Regions from separate parts of the Streptomyces sp. NPDC059008 genome, predicted to be linked through region 1. Evidence: riboswitches for the same ligand, from Rfam matches in the RefSeq annotation. Region 1 holds a riboswitch; each other region holds the start of a gene.

Evidence for each region. A riboswitch is a leader RNA that binds a small molecule or an ion and turns the genes downstream of it on or off. The one in region 1 is predicted to bind cobalamin.
Region 2: another riboswitch for cobalamin. It lies ahead of ACFWZH_RS38115 (cobalamin biosynthesis protein); the one in region 1 lies ahead of ACFWZH_RS06765 (CoA-acylating methylmalonate-semialdehyde dehydrogenase).
Region 3: another riboswitch for cobalamin. It lies ahead of ACFWZH_RS09085 (HoxN/HupN/NixA family nickel/cobalt transporter); the one in region 1 lies ahead of ACFWZH_RS06765 (CoA-acylating methylmalonate-semialdehyde dehydrogenase).

The regions. Positions count from the first base shown of each region.
Region 1 is NZ_JBHYJC010000003.1:312,473-322,142, reverse strand. It holds gene ACFWZH_RS06770 (acyl-CoA dehydrogenase family protein) at 1-860, opposite strand, end outside; gene ACFWZH_RS06765 (CoA-acylating methylmalonate-semialdehyde dehydrogenase) at 867-2,390, opposite strand; cobalamin riboswitch at 2,633-2,814, opposite strand; gene ACFWZH_RS06760 (alpha-amylase family glycosyl hydrolase) at 2,958-4,598, opposite strand; gene ACFWZH_RS06755 (carbohydrate ABC transporter permease) at 4,692-5,525, opposite strand; gene ACFWZH_RS06750 (carbohydrate ABC transporter permease) at 5,522-6,538, opposite strand; gene ACFWZH_RS06745 (ABC transporter substrate-binding protein) at 6,557-7,864, opposite strand; gene ACFWZH_RS06740 (LacI family DNA-binding transcriptional regulator) at 8,302-9,366, shown strand; gene ACFWZH_RS06735 (TetR/AcrR family transcriptional regulator) at 9,410-9,670, opposite strand, start outside.
Region 2 is NZ_JBHYJC010000077.1:8,599-18,268, reverse strand. It holds gene ACFWZH_RS38125 (caspase family protein) at 1-2,610, opposite strand, end outside; gene ACFWZH_RS38120 (hypothetical protein) at 2,616-3,053, opposite strand; cobalamin riboswitch at 3,256-3,406, shown strand; gene ACFWZH_RS38115 (cobalamin biosynthesis protein) at 3,536-4,522, shown strand; gene ACFWZH_RS38110 (cobyric acid synthase) at 4,519-6,081, shown strand; gene ACFWZH_RS38105 (putative cobaltochelatase) at 6,131-8,260, shown strand; gene cobO (cob(I)yrinic acid a,c-diamide adenosyltransferase) at 8,260-8,856, shown strand; gene ACFWZH_RS38095 (cobyrinate a,c-diamide synthase) at 8,864-9,670, shown strand, end outside.
Region 3 is NZ_JBHYJC010000004.1:287,005-296,674, forward strand. It holds tRNA gene ACFWZH_RS09070 (tRNA-Val) at 75-146, shown strand; gene ACFWZH_RS09075 (4-oxalocrotonate tautomerase family protein) at 533-748, shown strand; gene ACFWZH_RS09080 (VOC family protein) at 1,104-1,604, shown strand; gene ACFWZH_RS09085 (HoxN/HupN/NixA family nickel/cobalt transporter) at 1,632-2,783, opposite strand; cobalamin riboswitch at 2,814-3,029, opposite strand; gene ACFWZH_RS09090 (alpha/beta fold hydrolase) at 3,157-4,005, opposite strand; gene ACFWZH_RS09095 (MarR family winged helix-turn-helix transcriptional regulator) at 4,048-4,638, opposite strand; gene ACFWZH_RS09100 (hypothetical protein) at 4,753-5,124, shown strand; gene ACFWZH_RS09105 (nucleoside/nucleotide kinase family protein) at 5,128-5,784, opposite strand; gene ACFWZH_RS09110 (cupin domain-containing protein) at 5,869-6,327, opposite strand; gene ACFWZH_RS09115 (TetR/AcrR family transcriptional regulator) at 6,422-7,033, shown strand; gene ACFWZH_RS09120 (methyltransferase) at 7,049-8,224, opposite strand; gene ACFWZH_RS09125 (GNAT family N-acetyltransferase) at 8,430-9,053, opposite strand; gene ACFWZH_RS09130 (DedA family protein) at 9,142-9,670, opposite strand, start outside.

The DNA.
Region 1 (9,670 bases):
ATGTCCGCGAGGCGGAACCGCAGCGCCTGCGCGTCGAGCAGCCGCCGCCCGAACGCCTCCCGGTCGGCGAGATGGGTCAGGCTGCTGTTGAGGGCGCTGCGGGCGCCGCCGAGGGAGCAGGCGGCGATGCCGAGCCGGCCGCCGTTCAGACCGTTCATCGCGATGCGGAAGCCGTGCCCCTCGCGGCCGAGGAGCCGGTCGGCGGGCAGTCGGACACCGTCCAGGACGACCTGCCGGGTGGGCTGTGCGTTCCACCCCATCTTCCGCTCGTCGGGGCCGAAGGACAGGCCGGGGTCGTCCTTGTCGACGACGAACGCGGAGACTCCGTCGGGACCGTCGTCACCGGTCCGGGCCATCACGACGTACAGCTGGGAGGCGCCCGCGCCGGAGATGAACTGCTTGACCCCGGTCAGGACGTAGGTGTCGCCCTCGCGGACGGCCCGGGTGCGCAGGGCCGCGGCGTCCGAGCCCGCGCCCGGTTCGGTGAGGCAGTAGCTGGCGAGGTCGTCCATGGCGCACAGCCGGGGCAGCCAGCGGTCGCGCTGGGCGTCGTCGCCGTAGTGGTCGATCATCCAGGCGACCATGTTGTGGATGGAGAGGTATCCGGCGATGGACGGACAGCCGGAGGCCAGGGTCTCGAAGACGAGGACGCCGTCGGTGCGGGCGAGGCCGGAGCCGCCCGACTCCTCACGGACGTAGACGCCGCCCAGTCCCAGGCCGGCGGCCTTGCGCAGGACGTCCACGGGAAAGTGCTTCTCACGGTCCCAGTCGAGGGCGTGCGGGGCGAGGTGGTCCTGGGCGAAGTCCAGGGTGGTCTCGACGAGGGCCTGTTGGTCCTCGGTGAGCAGGGTGCTGGTCATCGTCGGTCACCCCATCGTGGGAATCGTGAAGCTCGCGCCCTCGCGCCGGCCTCCGGGCCAGCGCGAGGTGACGGTCTTCGTACGGGTGTAGAAGCGGATCGCGTCCGGGCCGTGCTGGTTCAGATCGCCGAAGCCGGAGCGCTTCCAGCCGCCGAAGGTGTGGTAGGCGACCGGCACCGGGATGGGCACGTTCACCCCGACCATTCCGGTGTCCACCCGGCGGGTGAAGTCCCGGGCGGTGTCGCCGTCCCTGGTGAAGATCGCGACTCCGTTGCCGTACACGTGCTCGCTGGGCAGGCGCAGGGCCTCCTCGTAGTCGCCGGCGCGGACGACGGACAGCACCGGCCCGAAGATCTCCTCCTGGTAGATGCGCATGTCCGGGGTGACCCGGTCGAACAGGGAGGCACCGGCGAAGAAGCCGCTCTCGTGTCCCGGCAGGACGAAGTCCCTTCCGTCGACGACGAGTTCGGCCCCCTCCTGAACGCCGAGGTCGACGTATCCGCGCACCCGGTCGACGGCGTCCCGGCCGACCAGCGGGCCGAGGTCCGCCTCCGGGTCGTCGCTGCGGCCGATGCGCAGCCGCCCGATGCGCTCCGTCAGGCGTGCCACCAGGGCGTCGGCGGTGTCCTCGCCGACCGGGACGGCGACCGAGATCGCCATGCAGCGCTCGCCCGCCGAGCCGTAACCGGCGCCGATCAGGGCGTCTACGGCCTGGTCGAGGTCGGCGTCCGGCATCACGATCAGGTGGTTCTTGGCGCCGCCGAAGCACTGGGCGCGCTTGCCGTGTGCCGCCGCGGCGGCGTAGACGTGCGCGGCGACGGGCGTTGAGCCGACGAAGCCGAGGGCGCCGACGCGGGGATCCTCCAGGAGGGTGTCGACGGCTTCCCGGCCCCCGTTCACGACGTTGAGGACACCGGGCGGCAGGCCCGCCTCCAGGAACAGTTCGGCCAGCCGGAGCGGCACGGACGGGTCGCGTTCGGAGGGCTTGAGAAGGAAGGCGTTACCGCAGGCCAGGGCGGGCGCCGCCTTCCAAAGAGGGATCATCGCGGGGAAGTTGAACGGGGTGATGCCGGCGGTCACGCCGATGGGGGCGCGCAGGGAGTGGACGTCGATGCCGGTGCCGGCGTTGTCGGTGAACTCGCCTTTGAGCAGGTGCGGAATGCCCGCGGCGAACTCGACGACCTCCAGGCCGCGTTGGAGGTCGCCGTGCGCATCGGCGATCGTCTTGCCGTGCTCGGAGGAGAGCAGGCGGGCCAGCGCGTCCCTTTCCTGCTCGACGAGCTGGAGGAATCGCAGGAGCACACGGGCTCGGCGCTGCGGGTTCCATCCGCCCCACTCCCGCTGCGCCCGGGCGGCGTCGGCGATGGCGGCCTCGGTCTCGGCGCGGCTCGCGAGGGGGACACGGGCCTGTACCCGACCGGTGTTGGGGTCGTACACGTCGTCGTAGCGCCCCGATGTCCCCGGGGTGCGCTTGCCGCCGACGAAGTGGGTCAACTCGCGCACGGAGGCGCGGTCGTGTTCACGGACCATGAATACCTGCTCTCGTCAGGGGGATCCGGACGGTTCCGGAGGGGATCCGGGATGGCGCGCCCGCCGGGGCACGGGCGAGGTGGCGTCCGTGGGGGGGCTGCGCGAGATCGCGTATGGCGGAGGCCTCAGACGACGGGAGGGTCGTGACGGAGGAATCCTGGGGAGTCCGATGCCCGTCCGACGGGTCCGCCGGGGTCCTGGACGCATACCGGTGCCATGCGTGTCTGCTCCATCCTCGTGGAAAACACGGAACATCCCGCGGCCGGTATCCTGACTCCCGGATCAGCGCACGCCGCCCGCCTTCCCGACCTCGTGCTCGTCAGTGGCGTTCTGCTCGACGACGTACTCCCCGGTCACAGTGGCGGGACCGTGCCGGAATCACACCGGCTTCCCTGCACCGCGGGCCTTGGCCCCGAATATATAGTTGGACGCCCTAGTAAATCCAGTCCCTTCAGCCCGGGAGTGGGGCCTGCTGCCCGAGCGCATGCGCGAAGGGCGACCGTCCGGCCTGGAGTCGGCCGGTCGGTCGCCCGTCCGCACAGTCGGCGCCGTTGCGCCGTCACACCGTCACAGCGCCAACCAGACCGCCTCGTCCGCCCCCAGTCGGCCGTCCTCGAGGTGCCCGCTCGCCAGCACCACCGCGTCGTGCTCCGGGAGGCGGTACGGCTCGGAGGAGAGGTTGACGACACAGGCGAAGCCCGGCTCGCGGGTGAAGGCGAGGACTCCGGGTGGGGTGTCCAGCCAGGTCAGGCCGGAGTCGCCGAGTGCGGCGTGGTCCCGGCGCAGGTGGAGGGCGCGGCGGTAGAGCTCCAGCATGGATGTCTCGTCGCCGGTCTGCGCCTCGACGCTGAGGGCGTGCCAGTTGGCCGGCTGGGGCAGCCAGGGCGCGCCGGTGGCGTCGTCGGGGCTGAAGCCGAACGGTGCCTGCTGCCCGGACCACGGGATCGGGACGCGGCAGCCGTCGCGGCCGGGGTCGGTGTTTCCGGAGCGCTCCCAGATGGGGTCCTGGAGCACGTCCTGGGGCAGGTCCTCGACCTCCGGCAGGCCCAACTCCTCGCCCTGGTAGACGTATGCGCCACCCGGCAGGGCGAGCATCAGCAGGGCGGCGGCGCGGGCGCGGCGGATGCCGAGTCCGAGGTCGAGGGGGCCCTCCGGCCGGTAGGGCACATTGGCGGTCCACTTCCTGACCACCGCGCGCCCGAAGCGGCTGGGGTGGCGTACGACGTCGTGGTTGGAGAGCACCCAGGTGGCGGGGGCGCCGACGGCGCCGAGGCTGGCGAGCGAGCTGTCGATGACCTCGCGCAGCGCCCCGGGGTCCCAACTGGTCATCAGGAAGTCGAAGTTGAAGGCGGTGTGCAGGCCGTCGCGCCGGACGTAGCGGGCGAGCCGCTCGGGGTTGGGCGCCCATGCCTCGGCGACGAACTTGCGGTCGCCGGGGAACTCGTCGGCCACCCGGCGCCACGAGCGGTAGATCTCATGCACCTCGTCGCGGTCCCAGTGCGGGTGGTCGACCGGAGCCTGGTCCTCCGGGGAGCCCGGGTCCGCAGGGACCGGCAGGTCGGGCAGTTCGGGGTGCTTGATCAGGCCGTGCGCCACATCGATACGGAAACCGTCGACGCCGCGGCGGAACCAGAACCGCAGGATGTCCTCGAACTCGGCGCGTACCTCCGGGTTCTTCCAGTTGAGGTCCGGCTGCTCGGGGGCGAACAGATGCAGGTACCACTGTCCGTCGGGCAGCCGTGTCCAGGCCGGACCGCCGAAGCAGGACTTCCAGTCGTTGGGCGGCTCGGCACCGTCCGGGCCGCGTCCGTCCCGGAAGACATAGCGCTCGCGCTCCGGGCTGCCGGGCCCGGCGGCCAGCGCGGCCTGGAACCATACGTGCTGGTCGGAGGTGTGGTTGGGCACGATGTCGGGGATGACGCGGATGCCGCAGCGGTGCGCCTCCTCGATGAGCGCCTCGGCCTCCGCGACGCTGCCGAACAGCGGGTCGATCTCCCGGAAGTCCGCCACGTCGTATCCGTGGTCGGCCATCGGCGACTTGTACCACGGGTTGATCCAAATGGCGTCGACGCCAAGGGACTTGAGGTAGGGAAGACGTGAGCGGATGCCTGCGATGTCACCGATCCCGTCGCCGTTCCCGTCGGCGAAGCTGCGGATGTAGACCTGGTAGATGACGGCGCTGCGCCACCAGGGTGCGGTGCTGGGCATGGTCGGGCGTACTCCTTGGGGAAGAGTGTGCGGAAAGCGGTACGGAGGGCGGGAGGGCCGGGGCCTGTCCGACCCTGGCCCATCGGACCGGCCCTACTTCGCCGCACCTGCGGTGAGGCCGGCGACGATCCGGCGCTGGAAGATCAGCACCATGATCACGAGCGGGACGGTGACGAGGACTCCGGCCGCCATCTGGCTGCCGAACGGCGTCTCGAACTGGGTGGCCCCGGAGAACTTCGAGATCGCCACGGGTGCGGTCTGCATCTCCGCCTTGTTCGTCATCGACAGGGCGATCAGGAACTCGTTCCAGGACGCGATGAAGGTGATGATCGCGGTGGTGAAGATGCCGGGCGCCGCCAGCGGGATGATGACCTTGCGGAAGGCCTGGCCGCGGGTGCAGCCGTCGACCATGGCCGCGTGCTCCAGCTCGTCGGGCATCTGCCGGAAGAACGCGGTGAGGTTCCACACCGCGAGCGGCAGGGTGAAGGACATGCTGGGCACGATCATCGCCTGGTAGGTGTTGATCCAGCCGAAGTCGACGAACATCTTCAGCAGCGGGACCGTGATCGACACCACCGGGAACATCGAGGTGGCGATGATCAGGGTGAGCACCAGACGCTTGAGCCAGAACTCCAGCCGCGCCATCGCATAGGCGGTGAAGGTGGCGAGGACCAGCGCCAGGACAGTGGTGATACCGGCCACGACGACGCTGTTGAGCAGGGCGCGGGTGAAGGACTGGGAGGGGTCGAGGACCGCGAGGTAGTTCTCGAACGAGAAGCGGGTGGGGATCAGCGAGTTGTCGAAGATGTCCGACGTGCGCCGGAGACTGGAGACCAGCATCCAGTAGAACGGTGCGAGGCAGTAGGCGACGACCAGGGCGACCCCCGCGTACAGCAGCCACTTGCGCCAGTTCAGCGAGTTCGTCATGCCGCCACCCCCGTGCGCAGACGCAGGCGTCGCCGGCCGCGCCTGGGGGCCGCGTCGTCGTCCGCGACGACATTGGCGCCGAGCAGCCGGACGAAGGCCAGCGCGATCAGGAAGACATAGACGAAGAGGATCACCGCATAGGCCGCGGCGGGTCCGAACCGTACGTTCGCCGCCTGGTCCTGGGCGAGCATCGACAGCGTCTCCACGGAGCTCTTCTGCGCGCCGATGAGGATGTACGGCAGGTCGAACATGCGCAGCGCGTCGAGCGTCCGGAAGAGCACGGCCACCAGCAGGGCGGGCTTCACCAGGGGCAGGGTGATGTGCCAGAACTGGCGGAGCGCACTCGCCCCGTCGAGCTTGGCCGCCTCGTAGACCGCCTTGTCGATGACCTGGAGGCCGGCCAGTACCAGCAGCCCGATGAACGGCGCGGTCTTCCATACGTCGGCGATGATGACCGCGACCTTGGCGTGGAAGCCCTCGGTCGTCCACAGCACGTGCTGGCCGGTGACGGCGTTGGCGATGCCGTCGCTGTTGAAGATCCATCGCCACAGCAGGCCGCTGACGGCGGTGGGTACCGCCCACGGCACCAGGATGCCGGCCCGTACCAGGGCCCGGCCCTGGAACGCGCGGTGCATGACCAGTGCCATCGCCACTCCGATCACGGCCTCCAGCGCGACCGTGGTGACGGTGAGGAAGGTGGTGTTCCAAAACGCGTTCCAGAACCGGGCGCCCGCCTCACCGAAGATCGCGGTGTAGTTCTCGGCTCCCACGAACGGATCGGTGTCCCGGACGAATCCGGTCGTCGGGTCGAGTCCGGGGGTGCCGAACAGCGAGTCCTTGAGGGCCACGATCGTCGGGTAGAGGACCACGATCGTCAGCACCAGCAGTGTCGGGGAAATCAGCAGGGCTGCGAGCCGTCCGGACCCGGTGGTCGCCTTGCGCCGTCGTCCCGGGGGTCTGGTCGGTACGGACAGCGGGGCCCGGGGCGCTGCCGTGGTGTGGGTGGTCGCCATGGCGTACTCCTCGTTTCCTCAGTCCGTCGCGGGCTGCTGCCGAAGGGTCTTCTGGAGGTCCTTCAGCGCCTGCGCGCTGCTCTTGCCGCCGGTCAGAGCGGCATAGCCCTCCCGCTGGACCGCCGCGGTGACATCGCCGTACTGGAACACCCGGGGCCGCGGCACGGCGCGCAGGACCGACTTCTTGAGGGTGGGGAGGTACGGGTACTGCTCGATCAGCTTCGGGTCGTCGTAGAGCGCGCGGTAGGTCGGCGCTCCCGGGGCCCGCGACAGCGTGAAGCGCTGGATCTCCTGGCCGGCGAAGAACTTCATGAAGTCGATCGCGGTGGCCTTGTTCTCCGCCGAGGCCGACAGGGCCAGGTTGTGGCCGCCGAGGCTGGAGGTGCCGGGGCCGTCGAGGCCGGGCAGCGGCGCGGCGCCGAACTTGCCGGCGACCTTGCTGGAGCCGTCCTTCTTGGAGGTCAGGGAGTACATGTACGGCCAGTTCCGCAGGAAGACGAGCTTGCCGTCCTGGAAGGCGCGGCGGCCGTCCTCCTCCTGGTAGGTCAGGGCGTCCTTGGGGATCGTGCCGTCCCGGAAGGAGTCGACCAGGAAGTCCAGGCCCTTCTTCGCCTGCGGGCTGTCCACGTGCGGTCGGCCCTTGGAGTCGGTGACGACGCCGCCGGCGGAGTTCACCGCCTCGGCGAAGTTGACCGTCAGGCCCTCGTACTTCTGGAACTGCCCGGCGTAACACGACGTGTCCGCCGCCCCGGGCAGCTTCTTGACCTTGGCGCAGTCCGCCTTCAGCTGTGCCCAGGTGACCGGCGGCCGGGCGATCCCGGCCTTCTTGAGCAGGTCGGTGCGGTAGTAGAGCATCCCGCCGTCCGAACTCATCGGGACGGCGTACAGGCCACCGCGGTACTCGCCGGTCTCCACGATCGGCTTGAGCATCTGCCGCAGCGGGAAACGGTCCTCCGGCAGCCGGTCGATCCACCGGTGCGCGGCGAACTCCGAGGTCCACACGGCGTCGAGGGACAGCACCGTGTAGGCATCGGACTTCGTCTGCGCGTTCTGGATCATCTGCTGACGCTGGGCGTCGGGGTCCGTCGGCAGCTGGATGAAGGTGACCTTCTCCTCGGGATGCTGCTTGTTCCAGCGGTCGAGCACGGACTGGATGACGCCGCTGGCGTCCTTGCCGGCGGCGTAGGTGATGGGGCCGCGCCCTTCGAAGGAGGGCCTGCCGCCCGCCGCGGTGACGGCGCCGCTGCCGCCGCCGCAGGCCGCGACGGACGCCAGCCCGGCGAGAGCCGCACCCGCGCTCAGCGCTCTGGTGGTCCTGGTCTTCACTCTGTCTCTCCTGGTCGAGCAGTACGGAACGTCGCTCCTTGTCGAGCGGTGGGAGGCGACGAGCCGGTCACCACGGCAGCGGAAGGCCGGCGGGGCGACATCGAGGGAAATGTGAGGGGAAGGCGAGAGAGGGCCATGAAAACACGGCAGATGCGCCGTGACTGCGCTGCCGCCCTCATTGAGCATGATGAAACCGCAGGTCAAAGCGTCAGAGGTTCGCTCCGAACGAGTTGCTTCAACCACTGCGTGACAGCGCTTTCAAGCTAGGAGTCCACACAGGGGAAGTCAATGCGTTACGTCGCGGTAATCCGCAGGTCATTCGCGTGCACGCTGCAGCTTTCACTAGGGGCGACTCGGACGAATACCGCCGGGCGCCGCGATGACAGCGCTGTCATGGCATCGGCTCGCGCTTGTGCTCGCTGTGCTACCGTCCGCTCATGCCTCCAGCTCAACGGCACCCCACGATGGCCGACGTCGCCGAGCGGGCCGGGGTCTCCGCTTCCACCGTTTCGCGCACGCTGCGCGGTCTGTCGACGGTCTCGCCCGAGGTCCGCGCGCGCGTCGAGCGGGCCGCCCGCGAGCTGAACTTCGCGGTCTCCCGGCAGGCCGCCAGTCTCGTCACCGGCAAGACCGGGGTGGTGGCGGTGCTCACGCCCACGCTCAACTCCTGGTTCATCGGCTCGGCGGTCTCCACGCTCGGGCCGCAACTGCGAGCGGCGGGCATGGACCTGCTCGTCTACGTCACCCCGGACATGACCGAGCGCGCCGACTTCTTCGAGCGGCTGCCGGCCCGCCGGAACGCCGATGCGCTGCTGGTCTTCTCCTTCGACCTCACCGAGGAGGAGACCGCGCGGCTGGACGACCTCCAGATGCCGGTGATCTACGTCAGCCAGCACGCCGAGGGGTGCCCGAGCGTGTATGTCGACGATGTGGAGGGCGCGCGCCGCGGCACCCGGCACCTGCTCAATCTCGGGCACCGCCGTATCGCCTTCTTCCAGACGATCGGCGCCAGCGGATTCGCCTTCAGCTCCAACGAACGGCTCGTCGGCTACCAGCAGGCGCTCACCGAGGCGGGTGTCCCGTTGGACGACGATCTCGTGGTCGCGGCCCCCGTCGCCGACAAGCGCAGCATCGCGGAAGCCGTGGGCGAGCTGCTCAGCCTGCGGGACGCGCCCACGGCGATCTTCGCCGAGCAGGACGAGCTCGCCGCCTCCGTCGTCTGGACGCTGCGCAAGTCACGTATCGACGTGCCGGAACGGCTCTCCGTCCTCGGCTTCGACGACCACCCGATCGCCGAATGGTCCGACCTCACCACGATCGCCCAGTCCCCCGAGGCCATCGGCCGCGCCGCCGGCGAACTGGCCTGCTCCCTCGTCAACGACCCGGACACCGACCCGGCGCAGCACATCGTCCTGCCCACCCGGCTGATCCCCCGGGGCAGCACGATCCCGCTGGCGGCCGGCGGGGAGAAGGCCGGCGGCGCGGGAGAGCCCGGGGCCTGACGACCGGCACGGCGGCGTTCCCGCCTCTCCTCGTGGCCGGAGGTCAGCCTCGCTGGATGCCGGTGAGCAGGATGTCCGCGAGTTTGTCGGCGTAGTCGTCGGGGTCGACGCGGGGATTGCTGCCGAGGTATCCGAGCATCATGTCGATCGCGCCTTGGTAGGTGACGGCCATCACGCGGGTGTCGAAGTCCCGGAGGGTTCCCTCGGCTTGGCCGCGCCGGAACAGCGACTCCTGCGCCTGGTAGGTCTCTTCGTAGACGTCGAGGGTCAGCCGCGGCGTGCCATCGGGGTGGCGCAGGTTGTG
Region 2 (9,670 bases), on a different contig from region 1:
TCCGGCCAGCAGATCGGGGGCCTGCGGGCCGCCGGGCACGCACTGCCCCTTCGAGGCGCCGGCCAGCCCCTGCAGGACGAAGGTGTCGCAGCCGGACCGGCCCATCACCAGCGTCAGGACCGGCACCGCGGGCTTCTGCTTCAGCAGCGCGGTCAGGGTGCGCTCCACGCCCGCCGCGCGCCCGGGCCCGCCGTCGTCCTCGTCCAGGATCAGCACGATGGCCTGATGGCCGACGGCCGACTTCTTCATCTCCCGTACGGCGGCGGTCAGCGCCTCCTCCATCGCGGCGCCGTGGTCGACCAGCGCGTCCGCTCCCCCCTTCGCGATCCGCTCCAGTGCGGCCTTTCCGGGCGCCGGGTCGGCGGTGCCGAGCGGGACGGCCCGGCGCACCGCCGCCGGATCACCCGGATGCGTACGGTCCGGGAAGGTCCACAGGCCGTAGGTGTGGCGGTCGCCGACCATCTCCAGGACCCGGCCCGCGGCGCCGAGGGCGACGGGGAGCTTGCCGCCGTCGGCCATCGAGGTGGAGGAGTCCATCAGGATCAGCAGCCGGCTGGACTTCTGTGCCCGGTCGTAGCCGTCCAGCACCCGGGCGACCTGGTCGGCGCCGGCTGTGAAGGGGATGACGGGGGCGCCGAGGTCGGTGTTGGCGCGGCTGCTGCGCAGCGGGGAGTCGGCGGCGGGCGCGGGCACCGTGCCGTCCTTGCCGGGCACCGCGCGGTAGCCGTGCTCGGTGAGGACGCGCTGTCCGCCGTCCGGGGCGCGCAGCCAGTCGGCGAAGCGGTCGGCCGCGGCCTGCCGGGGGGCGGCGTCCCCGGCGCCGTGCCAGTCGACCCGGATCAGCGGGTGGTCCAGGGCCGGGACGTTCTTGGGGTAGTAGGCGGCGTAGCGGTCGCCCGGGGGCGGCGCGGAGCCCAGGGCGGGGCAGCCGCCGATGGCGTGGCCGAGGTTGAAGTCGGCGAGGGACTTCTCGGAGACCAGCGGCGCCGAGCGGGCGCCGCGGCCGGTGCCGGGGGTGCCCCCGGCGGCGTCGGGGCGCAGCGAGCACAGCAGTTCGGTGCTGCCGGCGTACTGGCTGCCCGGGGCGGAGAGCCGCTGCTCGGCGCTCTCGGCGAGGGCGGGGTCGGGGGCGCCGGACGAGTCGATGTGCGAGCCGTCGTTGGCGAGGTAGAGGCCGATGGTGTGCAGCAGTCCGGTGCCGGAGAGCACGGGGCTGGGGCGCAGCAGCCGCAGATCGCGGTGTGCGCTGTCGGTGCCGGTGAGCAGTTCCTGCCAGGAGGCGCCGACGGGTTCGACGTCGGTGAGCCGTTCGGTGGCCGGGATGCCGACGACCAGCGGGCTGTAGGCGACCGGGCCGGTGTTGTGCAGGGTCGCGGGGGATCCGGTGGGCGGCATACCGCGACGGGCCTCCTCATAGTCGGCGGTGGATTCGGGGACCCACAGGTCGGGTTGGGGTCCCGGCCGGTGGAGGGGGTCGGTGCCCTTGGTGTCCTTGAGGTCCTTGCCGGTGCCCTGGGCCTGGCCCTGCCAGCGGTCGGCGGCGGCGAAGCCCTGGTCGACCTGGTCCTTGGCGGCGGAGTAGACGGTGATCTGGGCGCGCCGGCAGCCCGCGGGCAGATCGTCCTCGCCGTGCAGCGGGCGGGTGTTGAGCTCGGACATCTCGTAGCCGAAGGCGGCCTGGCGCAGGGTGGGCTCGGCCTCCGGGGCGGTGAGCAGCCGCAGTTCGAGGGCGGGCGGGCAGTCCGGCGGCGGGCGCAGCGCGTGCAGGGTGACCAGGGTGGCGGCGGTGAGCGCGAGGACGCCGCCCAGCACGAGCAGGAGCCGCAGCCGGCGCCGGAGGTGCTGGTTGAACCAGCGGCGTAAGCGGACCCGCGGCGGCGTCGGCAGCCGGACCTCGGGGGTGGCGAAGGACAGGACGACGTCGTCGAGGGTGTTCTGCTTCGCGGAGCGCGGCTCCCAGACGTCGCCCATCGGGGTCCGCTCGTCGGCGAGCCGGGTGCGCAGCTCCCGTACGAGGTCCTCGAAGGCGACGAAGCGTCGGCCGGGGAGGCCGTGTTCGAGGATCTCCACCATGGCGCGGGTGAAGAGGCTGCCGCCGGCCGGTTCGTCGCCGCTGAAGATCCGGCGGTTGGGCTGGGCGGCCATCAGCAGCGACATGGGCTTGCGCAGGGAGTGGAAGGCCCCGTCGGCGTTGCCGGCGTAGCAGCACTCCAGGACGATCACGATGCGCTCGGCCCGTGCGTTGTCGAGGCAGGAGAGCACCGTGTCCTGCCAGGAGACGGTGGTGTGGCTCTGCCGGGGCACCGAGGCGCCGACCATCAGCTGCAGATCGCCGCCGTCGCTGCGGACCCGGCCGTGGCCGGAGAAGTGCACCAGCAGCAGACCGCGCGCCTCGTCGGCGGCGGTCTTGAGGGCCTGCCCCAGCTCCCAGGGCTCCGTGGGGCGGCAGACCGTGACCTCGTCGGCGGTGAACAGGTCGGTGGCGGTCAGTGCCCGCCGCAGCTCGGGGGCGTTGTCCTCCACCGCGGGCAGGCCGGTCAGCGTGGTGTAGTCGTGGACACAGACCAGCAGCGCCCGGTTGATCTTTCCCCGCGCGTCGTATTCGGACATCCGGGTCAGCCCTCGCCGGTGCCGCCCCCGCGCGTCGGTCCGCCCGGATCGGGGCGTTCGGTGTCGCCGACCGGCCGCAGCTCACCGCCCGTGCCGGCGTCGACGGCGGGCGCCTCGCCCTCGGCCCGCTCCTCCTTGCGGCGCCGCAGCCACTCCCGCAGGGCGATGCCCAGCCCCTTGGTGACCTCGGCGGCGACCGCGCCGACGATCACCAGGATCAGGTCATCCACTCCCACGGCCATGTCGCCGGGACCGGCCGAGCCGGCACCGTCGGTGTCGGCCGCTTCGTGGGCGGGGCGCGGCCGCTGCTCCCAGGCGTGTTCCCGGCGGCTCAGCCAGGGTTCGCGCTCCAGCCACACCTGGAGGTCGTCGATGTCCTGCTGCGGATTGTTCGTCCCCGTGATCCTGATGCGGATCTCGTGATGACCGGCGCTCTCCGGCATCCCCCAGCCCCCTTCCGGCGGCCCCTTCGCCACCGTGCAACTGATAGTGACGTGGGATCAGGGGCACAGGCAACCGTCTGTGACGCGGCCGCCACCCTGTGGCGCGTGCCACAGCGCCTGCCGCGGGGCTGCGTCGCAGGTCAAGGTTGAGTTGACGGGCCTTCGCGGGGCGTGGTGGACTGCCGGAGCCAATCGGCGACAGATGAGGAAGTCCGGTGAGAATCCGGCGCGGTCCCGCCACTGTCACCGGGGAGCGTTCCTCCAGCGAAGGCCACGGTCCGCCTCGCGTACGTCTGACGGCGTACCAGGACTGGAAGGCCGGGGGCCACGCCGATCCGGGAGCCAGGAGACTCTTGTCGCCGTCACGTCGAGCCAGGGCGCGGACCCTGAGTGAGGACATACCGCCATGCCCGGCCGCCCTTCGAGAGCACCACTGCACGCCCCCGCAGGGCCCCTTCGAGGCCTGACGGCGGTCTGACCCGATGCGCGGCGAACACGCGGGATACGCGTGCGGCGCGGCCCTGGGCTTCCTCGCCGACCTGATCGCGGCGGATCCGCGGCGCGGCCATCCGGTGGCCGCGTTCGGCCGGGCGGCGGGCGCCGTGGAGCGCCGGCTGTGGCGCGACCACCGCGGGTACGGAGCGGCACACGCCGTGCTGTGCGCGGGCGGTGCGGCCGCCGGGGCCGCCCTGCTGCAGCGCGCCACGGGACGCTCCCGCGGCGCCCGGGTCGCGCTGACCGCGGCGACGGTCTGGGCCGTGCTGGGCGGCACCTCGCTGGGCCGGGAGGCACGGGCCGTCGGCGGGGCGCTCACGGCGGGCGACCTGGACGTGGCGCGGGAGCGGCTGCCGCATCTGTGCGGGCGTGATCCGCAGGCGCTGGACGGGCCGCAGCTGGCCCGCGCGGTGGTGGAGTCGGTCGCCGAGAACACCTCGGACGCGGTGGTGGGCGCCCTGGTGTGGGGCGCGTTCGGCGGGGTGCCCGGCCTGGTGGCGTTCCGGGCGGTGAACACGCTGGACGCGATGGTGGGTCACAAGTCGCCGCGTTACCGGCGCTTCGGCTGGGCCTCGGCCCGGCTCGACGACCTCGCCGGCTGGCCCGGCTCCCGGCTGACCGCCGCGCTGGCGGTGCTCGCCGGCCCCGACCGGCGCGGCGCGCTGCGGGCCTGGCGGGCGGACGGCGGGGCGCACCCGAGCCCCAACGCGGGCCCGGTGGAGGCGTCGTTCGCGGGTGCGCTGGGCGTACGGCTGGGCGGCACGCTGGCGTACGCCGGGCGGGTCGAGCACCGACCGGTGCTCAACGGCGGGGCGCGGCCGGTCGCGGCCGGCGACATCGAACGGGCGGTACGGCTGTCGCGGAAGGTGAGCGCGCTGGCGCTGGCGACGACGGTGGCGGGGCGGCTGGTGGCGGGCGCGGTGCGGCACAGGAGTGCGGCGGCGCGCCGCGGGAGCGGGAGGAAGAGCCGTTGAACGGGCGGAGCAGGGCGTCCGGCAAGGCCGTCGGCGGGGGCCTGTTGGTGGCCGGTACGACGTCGGACGCCGGCAAGAGCGTGGTGACGGCGGGGATCTGCCGCTGGCTGGTGCGCCAGGGCGTGCGCGTGGCGCCCTTCAAGGCGCAGAACATGTCGCTGAACTCGTTCGTCACGCGCGAGGGCGCGGAGATCGGCCGGGCCCAGGCGATGCAGGCCGCCGCGGCGCGGGTGGAGCCGACCGCGCTGATGAACCCCGTGCTGCTCAAGCCGGGCGGCGACCGCAGCAGTCAGGTGGTGCTGCTGGGCAAGCCGGTCGGTGAGCTCAGCGCCCGCGGCTACCACGCGGGCCGGCAGGAGCAGTTGCTCGGCACCGTGACCGACTGCCTGGCCGAGCTGCGGCGCACCCATGACGCGGTGATCTGCGAGGGCGCCGGCAGCCCCGCCGAGATCAATCTGCGACGCACCGACATCGTCAACATGGGCATCGCCCGGGCCGCCCGGATACCGGTCGTCGTGGTCGGCGACATCGACCGCGGCGGGGTGTTCGCGTCCTTCTTCGGCACCACGGCGCTGCTGTCGAAGGAGGACCAGGCGCTGGTCGCGGGGTACCTCGTCAACAAGTTCCGGGGCGATGTGACGCTGCTGGAGCCCGGCCTTGCGATGATGCGGCGGCTGAGCGGGCGGCCGACGCTGGGCGTGCTGCCGTTCGCGCACGGGCTGGGCATCGACGAGGAGGACGGCCTGCGGGTCTCGCTGCGCGGCGCGGTGCGCGAGAGCGTCGTGGCGCCGCCGCACGGCGCCGATGTGCTGCGGGTCGCGGTCGCCGCCGTACCGCTGATGTCGAACTTCACGGACGTGGACGCGCTGGCCGCCGAACCCGGCGTGGTGGTGCGGTTCGTGGACCGGGCCGAGGAGCTGGCCGACGCGGACCTGGTGGTGCTGCCGGGGACCCGGGGCACCGTCCGGGCGCTCGCGTGGCTGCGCGAGCGCGGCCTCGCGGACGCGATCGCCCGGCGGGCCGCCGAGGGCCGCCCGGTGCTGGGCGTCTGCGGCGGCTTCCAGATGCTGGGCGAGCGCATCGAGGACGAGGTCGAGTCGAAGGCGGGCACGGTCGAGGGGCTGGGGCTGCTGCCCGTACGGGTGCGCTTCGCGGCGGAGAAGACCCTCGCGCGGCCAGCCGGGCGGGCGCTGGGCGAGCCGGTGGAGGGGTACGAGATCCACCACGGCGTCGCCGAAGTGACCGGCGGTGAGGCGTTCTTCTCCGATGACGAAGGGCACGGCCTGGACGGCTGCCGGGTCGGCTCCGTGTGGGGCACGCACTGGCACGGCTCGCTGGAGAGCGACGGCTTCCGCCGGGCGTTCCTGCGGCGGGTGGCGGCCGACGCGGGGCGGGCGTTCGTCCCGGCCCCCGACACGAGCTTCGCCGCGCTGCGCGAGGAGCAGCTGGACCGGCTGGGCGATCTGATCGAGGAGCACGCGGACACGGACGCGCTGTGGCGGCTGATCGAGGAAGGGGTGCCGGAGGGGCTGCCGTTCGTGCCTCCGGGGGCGCCATGAGGGGTACGCATGGGACGGATCGGGCCGGCGACGTGGAGGATGACAAGGCATGACAACGGTGCACAACACGACCCCGCAGTACCCCTTCACCGCGGTCGTCGGGATGGACGATCTGCGGCTGGCGCTGCTGCTGAACGCGGTGAGCCCCGCGGTCGGCGGGGTGCTGGTGCGCGGCGAGAAGGGCACCGCCAAGTCCACTGCGGTGCGTGCGCTGTCGGCCCTGATGCCGGCCGTCGACGTGGTCGGCGGCTGCCGCTTCGCCTGCGCGCCCGCCGCACCCGACCCCGGCTGCCCTGACGGACCGCACGAGCCGGGCGCCGTCGAGCAGCGCCCGACGCGCATGGTCGAGCTGCCCGTCGGCGCCTCCGAGGACCGGCTGGTCGGCGCGCTGGACATCGAGCGGGCCCTGTCGGAGGGCGTGAAGGCCTTCGAGCCGGGGCTGCTGGCGGACGCGCACCGCGGCATCCTGTACGTCGACGAGGTCAACCTCCTCCACGACCACCTGGTGGACCTGCTGCTGGACGCCGCCGCCATGGGCGCCTCCTACGTCGAGCGCGAGGGCGTCTCCGTGCGGCACGCGGCCCGCTTCCTGCTCGTGGGCACCATGAACCCCGAAGAGGGCGAGCTGCGGCCGCAGTTGCTGGACCGGTTCGGGCTCACGGTCGAGGTCGCGGCCTCGCGCGAGCCGGAGCAGCGGGTGGAGGTGGTCCGCCGGCGGCTGGCCTACGACGCCGACCCGGCCGGCTTCGCGGCGCGCTGGGCGGCCGAGGAGGAGGGGCTGCGCGGGCGGATCGCCGCCGCCCGGGAGCTGCTGGCGCATGTGGTGCTGGGCGACGCGGCGCTCCGCCAGATCGCGGCGACCTGTGCCGCCTTCGAGGTGGACGGGATGCGCGCGGACATCGTGATGGCGCGCACCGCCACGGCCCTGGCCGCCTGGGCGGGACGCACGGACGTCCAGGAGGAGGACGTCCGGCAGGCGGCGCTGCTGGCGCTGCCGCACCGCCGGCGCCGCAACCCCTTCGACGCCCCCGGCCTGGACGAGGACAAGCTCGACCGGACGCTGGAGGAGTTCGGCGGGGCGGACGAGGGCGCGGACGGCGAGGACGACCCGGAGCCGGACGGTCCGGACGGCGGCCCCGACGGGGGCGGTCCGGGCGGTGCGCCGCCGCCGCGGGAGGGCGGGCCGCAGGAGTCGCCGCAGCAGCCGGAGGCCGAACTGCCGCACCAGCAGGACCACCAGGCCCCGCAGGCCCCCGAGTCCCCCCAGGCGCCCGAGAAGTCCGAGCCCGAGCCCGAGCCCCGGCCTCAGGCGGGCGCGGCCGGGGAGAAGCCGGCCGTCGGGGCCGCCGAGCCGTTTCGGACCCGCCGGCTGGACGTACCGGGCCTGGGCGAGGGCGCCGACGGCCGCCGCTCCCGTGCCCGTACCGCGCACGGCCGGACGACCGGTGCCCGCCGCCCCCGGGGCGCCCTGGGCAAACTGCACCTGGCCGCGACCGTGCAGGCCGCGGCCCCGCACCAGCACGCGCGCGGGCGGCGGGGCAGCGGCCTGGTCGTGCGCAGGGACGATCTGCGCGAGGCGGTGCGCGAGGGCCGCGAGGGCAATCTCGTGCTGTTCGTCGTGGACGCGTCCGGTTCGATGGCGGCGCGCAAGCGGATGAGCGCGGTCAAGGGCGCGGTGCTCTCGCTGCTGCTGGACGCCTACCAGCGGCGCGACAAGATCGGCATGATCACCTTCCGGGGCGCCGGCGCGGAGCTGGCGCTGCCCCCGACGTCGTCGGTCGAGGCGGGTGCGGCGCGCCTGGAGCAGCTGCCGACGGGCGGCCGGACGCCGCTGTCGGAGGGGCTGCTGCGGGCCCACGAGGTGCTGCGGGTGGAGCGGATGCGAGACGCCTCGCGCCGCCCGCTGCTGGTGGTCGTCACCGACGGACGGGCGACCGGCGGCCCCGAGCCGGTCGCCCGCGCCGCCCGCGCCGCCCGCCTGCTGGCCGCCGAGGGCACCGCCTCGGTGGTCGTGGACTGCGAGTCGGGCCCGGTGCGGCTGGGGCTCGCGGGCGAACTGGCCCGGGAACTGCAGGGCACGGCCGTGACCCTCGACGAGCTGCGCGCCGACAGCGTCTCCGCCCTCGTACGGACCGTGCGGGGCAACAGGACCGATCACGCCAACAGGAAGGCCGCGTAATGCCGCAGGGACAGCCGTCCGTCGTACCGAACGACGGGCTCACCACCCGCCAGCGCCGCAACCGCCCGCTGGTCTTCGTCCACACCGGCCAGGGCAAGGGCAAGTCCACCGCCGCCTTCGGGCTGGCGCTGCGCGCCTGGAACCAGGGCTGGCCGGTCGGGGTGTTCCAGTTCGTGAAGTCGGCGAAGTGGAAGGTCGGCGAGGAGCGGGCGCTGAAGGTGCTCGGCGACTCCGGCGAGGGCGGCACCGTCGCCTGGCACAAGATGGGCGAGGGCTGGTCCTGGGTGCAGCGCGACATCGCCTCCAGTGAGGACGCGGCGCGCGAGGGCTGGGAGCAGGTCAAGCGGGACCTCGCCGCGGAGACCTACAAGCTGCTGGTGCTCGACGAGTTCGCCTACCCGCTGAAGTGGGGCTGGATCGACACCGAGGAGGTGGTGTCGGTGCTGCGCGACCGCCCCGGTACGCAGCATGTCGTCATCACCGGGCGCGGCGCCCCCCAGCCGCTGCTGGACTTCGCCGACCTGGTGACGGACATGACGAAGGTCAAGCACCCCATGGACGCGGGGCAGAAGGGCCAGCGGGGCATCGAATGGTGAGCCGGGCATGAGCAACGGGTCGATTCCACGGCTGGTGATCGCCGCGCCGTCGTCGGGCGCGGGCAAGACGACGGTGGCCACCGGCCTGATGGCGGCGTTCGCCGAGGCCGGGCTCACGGTGTCGCCGCACAAGGTGGGTCCCGACTACATCGACCCCGGCTACCACTCCCTGGCGACCGGCCGCCCCGGCCGCAACCTGGACGCCTATCTGTGCGGCCCGGACCGGATCGCACCGCTGTTCCTGCACGGCGCGGTGGGCGCCGATCTCGCGCTCGTCGAGGGCGTGATGGGGCTGTTCGACGGGGCGTCGGGGAAGGGCGAGCTGTCGTCCACGGCGCAGGTCGCCAAGCTGCTGCGGGCGCCGGTGGTGCTGGTGGTGGACGCGTCCTCGCAGTCGAGGTCGGTGGCCGCGCTGGTGCACGGCTTCGCGTCGTGGGACCCGGAGGTGCGGCTGGCCGGGGTGATCCTCAACAAGGTCGGCTCGGACCGCCACGAGGAGCTGCTGCGCGAGGCGATGGACTCCTCCGGGGTGCCGGTGCTGGGCGCGCTGCGCCGCGACGGGCGGGCCGGTACGCCGTCGCGCCATCTGGGGCTGGTGCCGGTCGCCGAACGGCGGGCCGAGGCACTGGAGTCGGTGCGCGAACTGGCCGCACGGGTGCGCGCGGGCTGCGACCTCCAGGCGCTGCTGGCGCTGGCCCGTACGGTGCCGGAGCTGCCGGACGCGCCGTGGGATCCGGCGGCGGAGGTGGCGGCGACGGGCACCGGCGTGACGGGCGGCGCCGCGAAGGCGCCGCTGATCGCCGTCGCCGGCGGC
Region 3 (9,670 bases), on a different contig from region 1:
GGCCGGTAAGTTCGCACTTCGCGCACTGGTTTGCAGTTCAGCCCCGAAGGCAAGGTAGTCTGTCGGCTCGACCAGGGCGCATAGCTCAGCGGTAGAGCGCTGCTCTTACAAAGCAGATGTCGGCGGTTCAAATCCGTCTGTGCCCACTCACCACGCGAAACGACGAAGGCCCAGGCCATCCGATATGTACTCGGATTCCTGGGCCTTGATCGTTTGTTGCCGTGGATGCGCGGCCCATCCGAACCGCGCTGCCGCACGTCACAGGGGTTGATCTGCGACACTGGTAGCAGCATGTCAGCGCCGGAAGGCCGGCAGCGGCGGTTGGCGATCGGCGTCGCCGCTCGACGGTGAACCGGGCCGGCCGGACGGGGACCGGGCGCCGCCTGCGAGTGTTGTTCGGGCAGGCTGCGAGAGTCAGCGCGCGGCTCGCCGGTGCCCTTCTCTCCGAAGAGGACGCGAAGCCCACACCGCATTCGGCCCTGGTGCCAAGGCGACATGGCGGCTCGATCTCACCATCTGTGGGAGGCATCCGATGCCATTCATCGACATCAAGGTGATCGCCGGAGTATTCACCCCCGAAGAGAAGCAGAAGATGGTCGAAGATGTCTCCGAGGCGTTGATCGCCATCGAAGGCGAGGCACTGCGACCGGTGACGCATGTGGTGGTCACCGAGACGCCCAGCGGCGAATGGGCAGTCGGTGGTAAGGCCCTGACGGCCGAGGACGTTCGGGCGAAGAGGGCCGGCTAGCCCGGCCGGTGGGGGTATTCGAGCTCCTGCCGGTCGCCAGGCGGCAGCACATCCGTGGCCTGGAGGCCCGCCCCGAGGCATCGGCCTGGGAGCAGAGGCTCTCCTGCAAGTAGGTGTCGCAGGTTCGGATCCTGTGGTGCCCGTAGTGGTGGACCGTGAGGTCAGCGGCCCCCGGCTCGTTTGAGTCGGGGGCCGTTTTCGTGCCCGGGGGCGGTGGGGTGGCGGGGGTGGAGGTGCTCCGGGGGCCGCTGGGGGCTGTTGTTTGTGGCGTGTGGGGGTGTATCGTCCACAGTAGTTTGAAGTTTCAAGTAAATGGGCCACGTGGTGTCGTGGTGGGAGATCGGAGAGCGGGTTCATGGCCGTACGACGGCTCAATCACGCGGTGTTGTACGTCCGGGATGTGGCACGGGCGGTGGCTTTCTACGGTGAGGCGCTGGGGCTCACCGTGGATGTGGAGATACCGGGGCGGGCGGCCTTCCTCAGCGCGCCCGGCTCGCTGAACGATCACGACCTGGGGCTGTTCGCGGTAGGGGCGGACGCGCCGGGGCCGGAGGCCGGGCGCGTCGGGCTGTACCACCTGGCCTGGGAGGTCGGCACGCTCGGCGAACTCGCCGCGGCCGAGGCGCGGCTCGGCGAGCGCGGCGCCCTGGTCGGCGCCACCGACCACCTCGTCTCCAAGTCCCTGTACGCCAGGGACCCGGACGGCAACGAGTTCGAGGTGATGTGGCGGGTTCCGCGGGAGGACTGGCCGGGGCCGGAGGTGGCGGACCGGCTGCGGCCGCTGGATCTGGCGGTGGCGCTGAGGCGCTGGGGGCCGGATCTGGTGACGGGCGCCGCGGCCGGTTCGGCCACGTGAGGTGAGGCGCGGCCCGCGCGCCGTGCCTCAGGAGTCCGACGCCGGTGCCGCCTGCTCTGCGGGCTTCGCCCGGTCCGCCGCCTCCGCTCGCTGCGCCCAGCGCTTCTCCACGCCGCTCAGTCGCCAGTACGCCAGCGCCGCGGCCCACACCACGACGAACAGGCCGACGATGATGAAGCCGACGTTGTCGAGGTCGAGGCTGGAGATCCAGCCGGTCAGCGGGTCGTCGAGGGCGAGTTTGTCGTGCAGCACGGTCACCAGCTCGATCGTGCCGATGAAGAAGGCGACGGCGATCGACAGTCCGGTGATGGTGAGGTTGTAGTAGACCTTGCGCACCGGGTTGGAGAACGCCCACTGGTAGGCGAAGTTCATGAACGTGCCGTCGAGGGTGTCGAACAGGCTCATCCCGGCGGCGAACAGCAGCGGCAGGCACAGGATCGCGTACCACGGCAGGCCGGCCGCGGCGCCGCTGCCCGCCATCACCATCAGGGTCACCTCGGTCGCGGTGTCGAAGCCGAGCCCGAAGAGGAAGCCGAGCGGGAACATCTGGCCGGGGCGGGAGATCGAGCGGGTGAAGCGCCCCAGGAAGCGGTTCATGAAGCCGCGCGAGTCGAGGCGCTGCTCCAGCTCGGCCTCGTCGTACCGGCCGTCGCGCATACCGCGGAAGACCCGCCAGATCCCGGCCAACGCGATGAGGTTGAGGGCGGCGATGAGGTAGAGGAACGTCCCCGAGACCGTGGTGCCGATGGTGCCGAGGATCTGGTGGGTACGGGACTCGTCGTTGAGCAGGGTCCCGGCGAGCTGGGCGCCGCCCGCCACGAGGGCGGCCATCGCGACCACCACGCTGGAGTGGCCGAGCGCGAACCAGAAGCCCACCGAGACCGGCCGCTTGCCGTCGGCCATCAACTTGCGGGTGGTGTTGTCGATCGCGGCGATGTGGTCGGCATCGAAGGCGTGCCGCATGCCGAGGGTGTAGGCGGTGATGCCGAGTCCGGCGCCGAAGACCTGGCTGCCCACGGAGTAGTGGTGCGGGACGACGAGCAGGAAGAGCACGCCGAAGGCGACGACGTGCAGACCGGCTATGACGGCCATCAGACCGGCGGTACGGAGGGTGTCCTGCCGGCGCCACCGGAACGCGGCGGGGGCAGGGGTGTTCGGGGTATCGGTGGACAGGGCCATCCGGCGGTCACGCTCCAGCACCTCGTGGATCACTTCGTGAGATGCCGTGGCCGGTCTCCTGGCTTACGGGTGCACGCGTCCCTCCCCGCCTTCCCGGCCGCGGGCTGCGGTCAGTGGCGCCGTACGCGCGCCATGCGCATACGGAAAGGGCTGGAAACTCCCCGATCACAGTGGCGAGGGCCGCTCCGGCCTGGGACACAAGGTCCGGCACCGGTCTTCCCGAACACCACGGCTCGGTCACTCTATCTGCCGGGGAGTGCGGGATCTGTCGAGGAGGACGGGTGGAGGTGCGGGCCAGTGGCAGCGGACTCACGGCCGGTGGTCGCCGGGAGGGCCGGGGCTCCGGCGGGGCCGGTGGGCCAGGGGCGCCGGGTCAGTACTCCAAGGACGAGAGAAAGGCATGCAGTTCGCGGTCGAAGAGCCCGGTGTTCTCCAGATTGACCATATGGGCCGCGCCCGGTATTCGGACTCTTCGGGCGCCGGGGACGGCCAGCGCTATGGCGTGGGCGTTGGCGGAGATGTCCGTACTGTCGAGGTCGCCGTCGAGCACGACCGTCGGCACCCGGATCTCGCCGAGACGGTCCGCGGCGCCGACCTCAAGGGGCATCCCGGCGCCCAGCCCGTCGGCATGCACCTCCACATTGGCCGTGGCCGAGGCGCGCATCCGCTCACGGAACCCCGGGTGCACGGCGGATGGTTCGCGATGCGGACCGTCCACCCACATCCGCAGGAAGTGCTCGACATAGCGCTCCGCGCCGTCCGGTGCGCCGATGGCCGCGACCTGCTCCTTGATGTGCTCCAGGACGAAGGGGTCGGTGAAGGGGCGGCCGCTGATGCCGGGGGAGGCGAGCGCGAGGGCCGTCACCCGGTCCGGGTGGGCTATCGCGGTGTCGAGGGCGACCCGCGAACCGTGTGAGAGGCCGACGAGGACGGCGCTGGGGGCGTCGAGCGCGTCCAGGAGCGTGCACAGGTCGTCGTGGTTGGCGTAGTCCCCGTCCACCGTGGAGGACAGGCCGTGGCCGCGGAAGTCGTAGCGGATCGCGCGGAGGCCGGAGTTCACCAGCCAGGTGAACTGTTCGTCCCACATGTGCTGGTCGAGCATGCCGCCGTGCAGCAGCACCACCGCGGGACCCGAGCCGGCCGTCTCATAGAACAGCTCGCCGCTGTCGACCGGCACGAGGCCGTTGTCGACCTCGGACCAGTCGGTGATTGCTCGGGTCATGCTCCGGACCGTCCTTTGCGCGTGAGATGCGTGGTGCTGACATTACTTGTCGGTGATGTCGGCATTCTCCGGTGGAACGTGTGAGCCGTTCGCCAGGTGCCGGAATTCCTCGCCGAGTCGGTCGAGTACATGCAGGGTCGTGCGGACGTCCTCGGCGGGCAGGTCGGCCAGTCGTCGTCGCAGCTCCGTCGCCTCGAACTCCTGGATCCCGCGTATTGCCGCCGTGCCCTCGGCGGTGAGCTCGATCAGGGAGGAGCGGCGGTGTGCGGGGTTGGGTGTCGTCACGACCAGGCCCAGCTCCGCGGCGTGGTTCACCCAGCGCTGCACCGGCTGTCTGTCGAGCCCCATGGAGCGGGCCAACTGCGGCACGGTCCTGGGGCCTTCGCTGTGCAGGGCGTCCAGCAATGCGTGTTCACCGGCGGTCATGCCCGTGTCCGTCAGCTCGCGCTCCACCGCGCGGACGACCGTCCGGTGCAGCGGCCAAAGGCGTCTGATGACGCCGTACAGCAGGTCCTCGGCGGGAGGGGGTCCGTCGGTCCCCTCCCTGTCGGCGTCGCGCGCGGTGGAGCTGTGCGCTCCAGCGCCGTTCGCGTCGGTGCCATGCTCTGCGGCATCCCCCTCATTGACACTCATGATGTCATGATGACATCGATGATGTCGTTTGGGAAGGGGCTTGATGCGGAAAGGAGTTGAGGGGAAGCAGGCGGTGAGGGCGGAAGGCGTCGGCGAGGGAGAGCGGGAGAGCGGATGAAGGTCGGTCTGTTGCGTGCGGTCGGGGTGGCCACGGCGGTGTACGGGGTGGCGGTGACGGCGGTGCCCGATCTGCTGGCGCGGCCTTCGGGGCTGGTCGACGGTGAGGGAAGGGTCGAGCGGGCCACCCGGGTCTCGTTGCGCCCGCTGGCCTGGCGGGAGGTGGCCAGCGGGCTCGCGCTCGCGCTGGCGCCCGAGGGGCCGGCGCTGCGCACCGCCGCGTACATAAGGATCGCGGCGGATCTCGGGGACGCCGTCCTGGTCGGTGCGACGCTGCCGGGTCGGGACCGGAGGGCGAAGGCGGCCGCGGTGTCCGTGGGGTGGGGCGCGCTGTCGGTGGTCGGTCTGTTGGCCGGCGGGCGGCGGTAGGGGTCAGTCGCCGGACGGGGCGGGGGCCGTTTCGGGGGCGAAGGAGATGACGAGGTCGGCGTGGTCGCGAGTCGCCGCCACGAGGCGGGCGTTGGCCTCGTCCGAGGTGTGCACGAACCGTTCGGCGTCGGCGCGTGGGCGCCCGAAGCGCTCATGGCGGTCGATCAGCCGCCGGATTCGCTCCGGGTTGTCCAGCTCCACGTACCAGACCTCGTCGAGCAGCGCGCGGACCCGTGGCCACGGCGCGGAGTCGAGGAGGAGGTAGTTGCCCTCGGTGACGACGAGCGGGATGTGTGGTGCGACGGCGATGCTGCCGGCGACCGGCTCCTCGATGCGACGGTCGAAGGACGGGGCGTAGACGGTGGTGTCCGGCTCCGGCGTGCGCAGGCGCGCCAGCAGTGCCTCGTACCCGGCGGGATCGAAGGTGTCGGGCGCGCCCTTGCGGTCCGTGCGGCCGAGGCGGTGCAGCTCCGCCTCGGCGAGATGGAAGCCGTCCATCGGGACGAGCGCCGCCTGCCCGGCCAGCTCCGCCACCAGGTGGGCGGCGAGGGTGGACTTGCCGGCGCCCGGTGGGCCGGTGATGCCGAGCAGTCGGCGTCGTGCGGGGGTCGCGGAGCCGGCGAGCCGGCGGGCGCGGGAGAGGAGGTGCCGGGGATCCATGATGGGGCCATCGTGCCTGATCGGCGGCCGGCCGGCGGCGGATCGGTCCGGCTCCCTCGGTGCCTCGGCCGTGGCCGCCGCGCCTTAGTCGTAGTACTCCATGCCGTATTTCGCGCCGATCGCGTTGAGGCGGGCGAGGTCGGGGTGGCCGCCCTTCATGACGACCGGCCCGGCCTCGAACATGTCCTCCACGAACTCCTCCCAGCTGCCCGGTGACGAGATCTGCAGGCAGCGGGCGGGCGGCTGGGAGGCGTTGCGCATGGCGTGCGGGACGCCGTGGGGGAGCAGGGCGCACATGCCCGCGGTCAGGCGGTGGGTGGCGCCGTCGAAGTCGACCTCCATCTCGCCTTCGAGGACGTAGACGAACTCGTCGGCGTGGTGGTGGACATGCGGCGGAATGTCGACGTCGAGCTGGTTCTCCAGGATGGCGAGCCGGCCCTCGGTGTCGTGCGTACGGGCCTTGACGCCGAAGCCGGGCGGCAGGGGCACGCGGCCCGGGCGTCGCTCGCCGGGCCGCAGGACGAAGAATCGCTCCTCGGGCATGGTGATCGCCGGTCCTCTCCTGGTGGGTGCGCAGGGCGGAAAGTGGAATCGGAATCCGATTCCGTTTGAGGAGCGTAGCAGTAGCATCGGCGATGTGGCAGCCTCTTCGACCTCCCCCACCCCGCAGCGCAGGCCGCGCGCCGACGCCGAGCGCAACCGCACCCGTGTGCTGGACGCCGCGCGGGAGGTGTTCCGCGCGCGGGGCGACGAGGCACAGATGCCCGAGGTCGCCCGGGCGGCGGGGGTGGGCGTCGGAACGGTCTACCGGCACTTCCCCAGCAGGGCGGCCCTGATCGCCGCTGTGGGGGAGCAACGCCAGGCGGAGATCGTGGAGTTCGGGCGCACCCGCTGCCTGCCCAGCGCCACGGCCGCCGACGGGCTGGCCGCCTATGTCGAGCACATCGGGGAGGTGCTGGACGCCGAGCGGGGGCTGTCCGCGTCGATCGAGGCGGCGTTCGGCTCCACTGAGCCGACCGGGGAGGGCCGCACGCAGGCCGAGGCGGTCGCAGGCCAACTGCTCGCCCGCGCCAAGGACGAGGGCGCGGTGCGCGCGGACGTCGAGGTGGGCGACGTGGTGATGATCGTGTGCGGACTGGCGGCGGTGATCCGTCACGACGCCGGTGACTGGCGCCGCTACGTCAGCAACGCGTGTGCGGGGCTACGGCCCCAGGGCGCGCCCGGTGGAGCGGGGACGGACCGGGGCTGAGGCCGGTCGGGCGGGCTACCCGTTCGAGACCCCCAGCCGCCACAGCGAGGTGACCTCGGCCGCGCGGGCCTCATGGAGCGGGTCGGAGGTGTCGCGGGCGCGCGGATGGCGCGGGGTGATGTCGAGCCGGCCCAGGACCGTCAGACCGGCCTTGGTGAAGGCGTCGAGGAGCTCGGCGTGCGGGCGCAGGCCGAGGTGTTCGGCCAGGTCGGAGAGGATCAGCCAGCCCTCGCCGCCCGGGGTCAGATGGTCGGCGAGGCCGTTGAGGAATCCGTGCAGCATCGCGTTGCCCGGGTCGTACACCGCGCGCTCCACCGGGGAGGTCGGTTTCGCGGGCACCCACGGGGGATTGCAGACGACCAGCGGGGCGCGGCCGGCCGGGAACAGATCCGCCTCGACCACCTCCACCTGCCCGGCGACACCCAGGCGTTCGGTGTTCTCGCGGGCGCAGGCCAGCGCGCGCGGGTCCTGGTCGGTGGCCACCACGGTGCGCACACCGCGCCGGGCGAGCACCACGGCCAGCACGCCGGTGCCGGTGCCGATGTCGAACGCCAGGTCCTGCGCGGGCAGCGGCGCCTCGGCGACCAGGTCGACGTACTCACCGCGGGCCGGCGAGAAGACGCCGTAGTGCGGGTGGATGCGGTCGCCGCCGAGCGCCGGGATCTGCACGCCCTTCCTGCGCCATTCGTTGGCGCCGATCAGGGCGAGGAGTTCACGCAGCGACACCAGCGAGGCGGCCGGGGCCGGGCCCTCGGCGTCGAAGGTCTCCGCGGGAGCGGGCTCTCCGGGGCCGTATGCCCTGGTGCAGGCCTCGCGGACGTCGGGGGCGCGGTGCAGCGGGACGGCGTGCGTGGCGTCGAGCGGGATCAGCAGCATGCCCAGGATGCGGGCGCGTTGGTTCTGCGCGGCGCGGTGCAGATGGAACGCCTGAGTGGCATCGGCGGGCGGTGCCTTGCGCGGGCGGCGGTCGATGCGGCGGGCCATCGCCGTCAGCAGCTGGCGGGCGTTGTGGAAGTCGCCCCGCCACAGCAGCGCGGTCCCCTCACAGGCGAGTTTGTAGGCGTCGTCGGCCCGCGTCCGGTCGTCCGCGATGACGATCCGCCGGGGTGGCGGGGAGCCGTTCTCGGAACGCCAACGGGCGGAGCGGGGCCGGTCGGCCTCGGTCCATTCGACGACCGGTGCTGCGTTCACCGAAGTGTGCCTCGCGTGTGTGGTTCGGCCCGTCCCGTGGGGTGCCGTTGCGGCGCGGCGTCCGGCACGCTCCCGGGAGGGCTCGGTGCGCTCGCGGGTGGCGGCGGGCGGGTGGTGTGACGCTCGACTTTACTCCGAATCGCCATCGGTCCTGGTCGCGTCGGTGTGGGGCACCGGGGACGGAGGCCGGCGGCGCAGGCCGGGGTCAGTCGTCGATGCCGAAGGCCTCCGCGTAGCGCACCGTGCCGCGCGGGGGTATGGAGCCGTCCAGGGAGAGCGCCATGAAGGCCTCGTCCGGCCAGGGCTGCGGGGGCAGGATGCCGAAGCGGTCGACGGCCGGCACGAACCCGAAGCGCGGGTAGTACGGCGGGTGGCCCAGCACGATCGCGGTGTGCTCGCCGGCGGCCCGCGCGGCCTCCAGCAGGGCGCGGATCACCGCACTGCCCGCACCGCTCTTCTGGTACCCGGGCAGCACCGCGCACGGGGCGAGCGCGACGGCGGGGACCTCGTCGACATGGCAGCGCGTCAGCAGGGCGTGGGCGGCCGGGGTGCCGTCCGGCGCGTCGGCGACGTACGAGAGCCCGGGCAGCCAGGCGGCGGGATCGCGGCGCAGGGCGTCGACGAGATCCGCCTCCGCGGCCGTGTCGAAAGCGGCGAGATTGATCCGGCGGACGGCCGGTATGTCGTCGGCGGTCTCGGGGCGGGGATACCAGGGGCGCACCGCGGCGGGCGCGGGCGCCGTCGTCCCCTCGCCGGTGCCGGGCGTGCCGCCGGGGTCCTGCGGGCCGTCGGAGCGCTTCGTGCCGTCGGTGTCGTTCGTACCGCTCATGCCGTCATGGTCGCAGCCGGGTCTGACATCCGGCCACGGCTTTTCCCGTACCGCTCCGCGTCTCCGCGTCTCCGCGTGCGGCGCCGCGTCAGTGCGCGGTACGCCTCTCCGGCCGCCGCATCAGGAACGCCGCGGCCGACCCGGCGGCGAAGAGGGCGACGACGGAGAGCGCGGTGCTCACCCAGGACGCGCCGAGCCAGTGGCCGCCGAAGTAGCCGAGGCTCACGCTGTACGCGGCCCAGGCGAGGCCGGCCAGCGCGGACCAGGGGAGGAACTCGCGGACCGTACGGTGCGCGACGCCGGCGCCCAGGCTGACCACGGACCGCCCGGCGGGCGCGAAACGGGCCAGTACGACGATGCCGCCCCCGCCCCGCGTCAGCGCCGTGCCGAGGCGCTTGTGCGCCGCCGTCAGACGGCGCGAGCGGCCGATGGCCCGGTCGAAGCGGTCGCCGCCGCGCCAGGCGAGCCGGTAGGCCACCATGTCGCCCAGCACCGAGGCGCCGGCCGCGCACAGCACCAGGGAGAGCATCTCGGCCAGATGGGCTCCGCCGTGGACGGACGAGGCGACATCGACGGCGTCGGCCGCGGTCCCGGTGCCGGCGGCCGTGGTGGCCGCG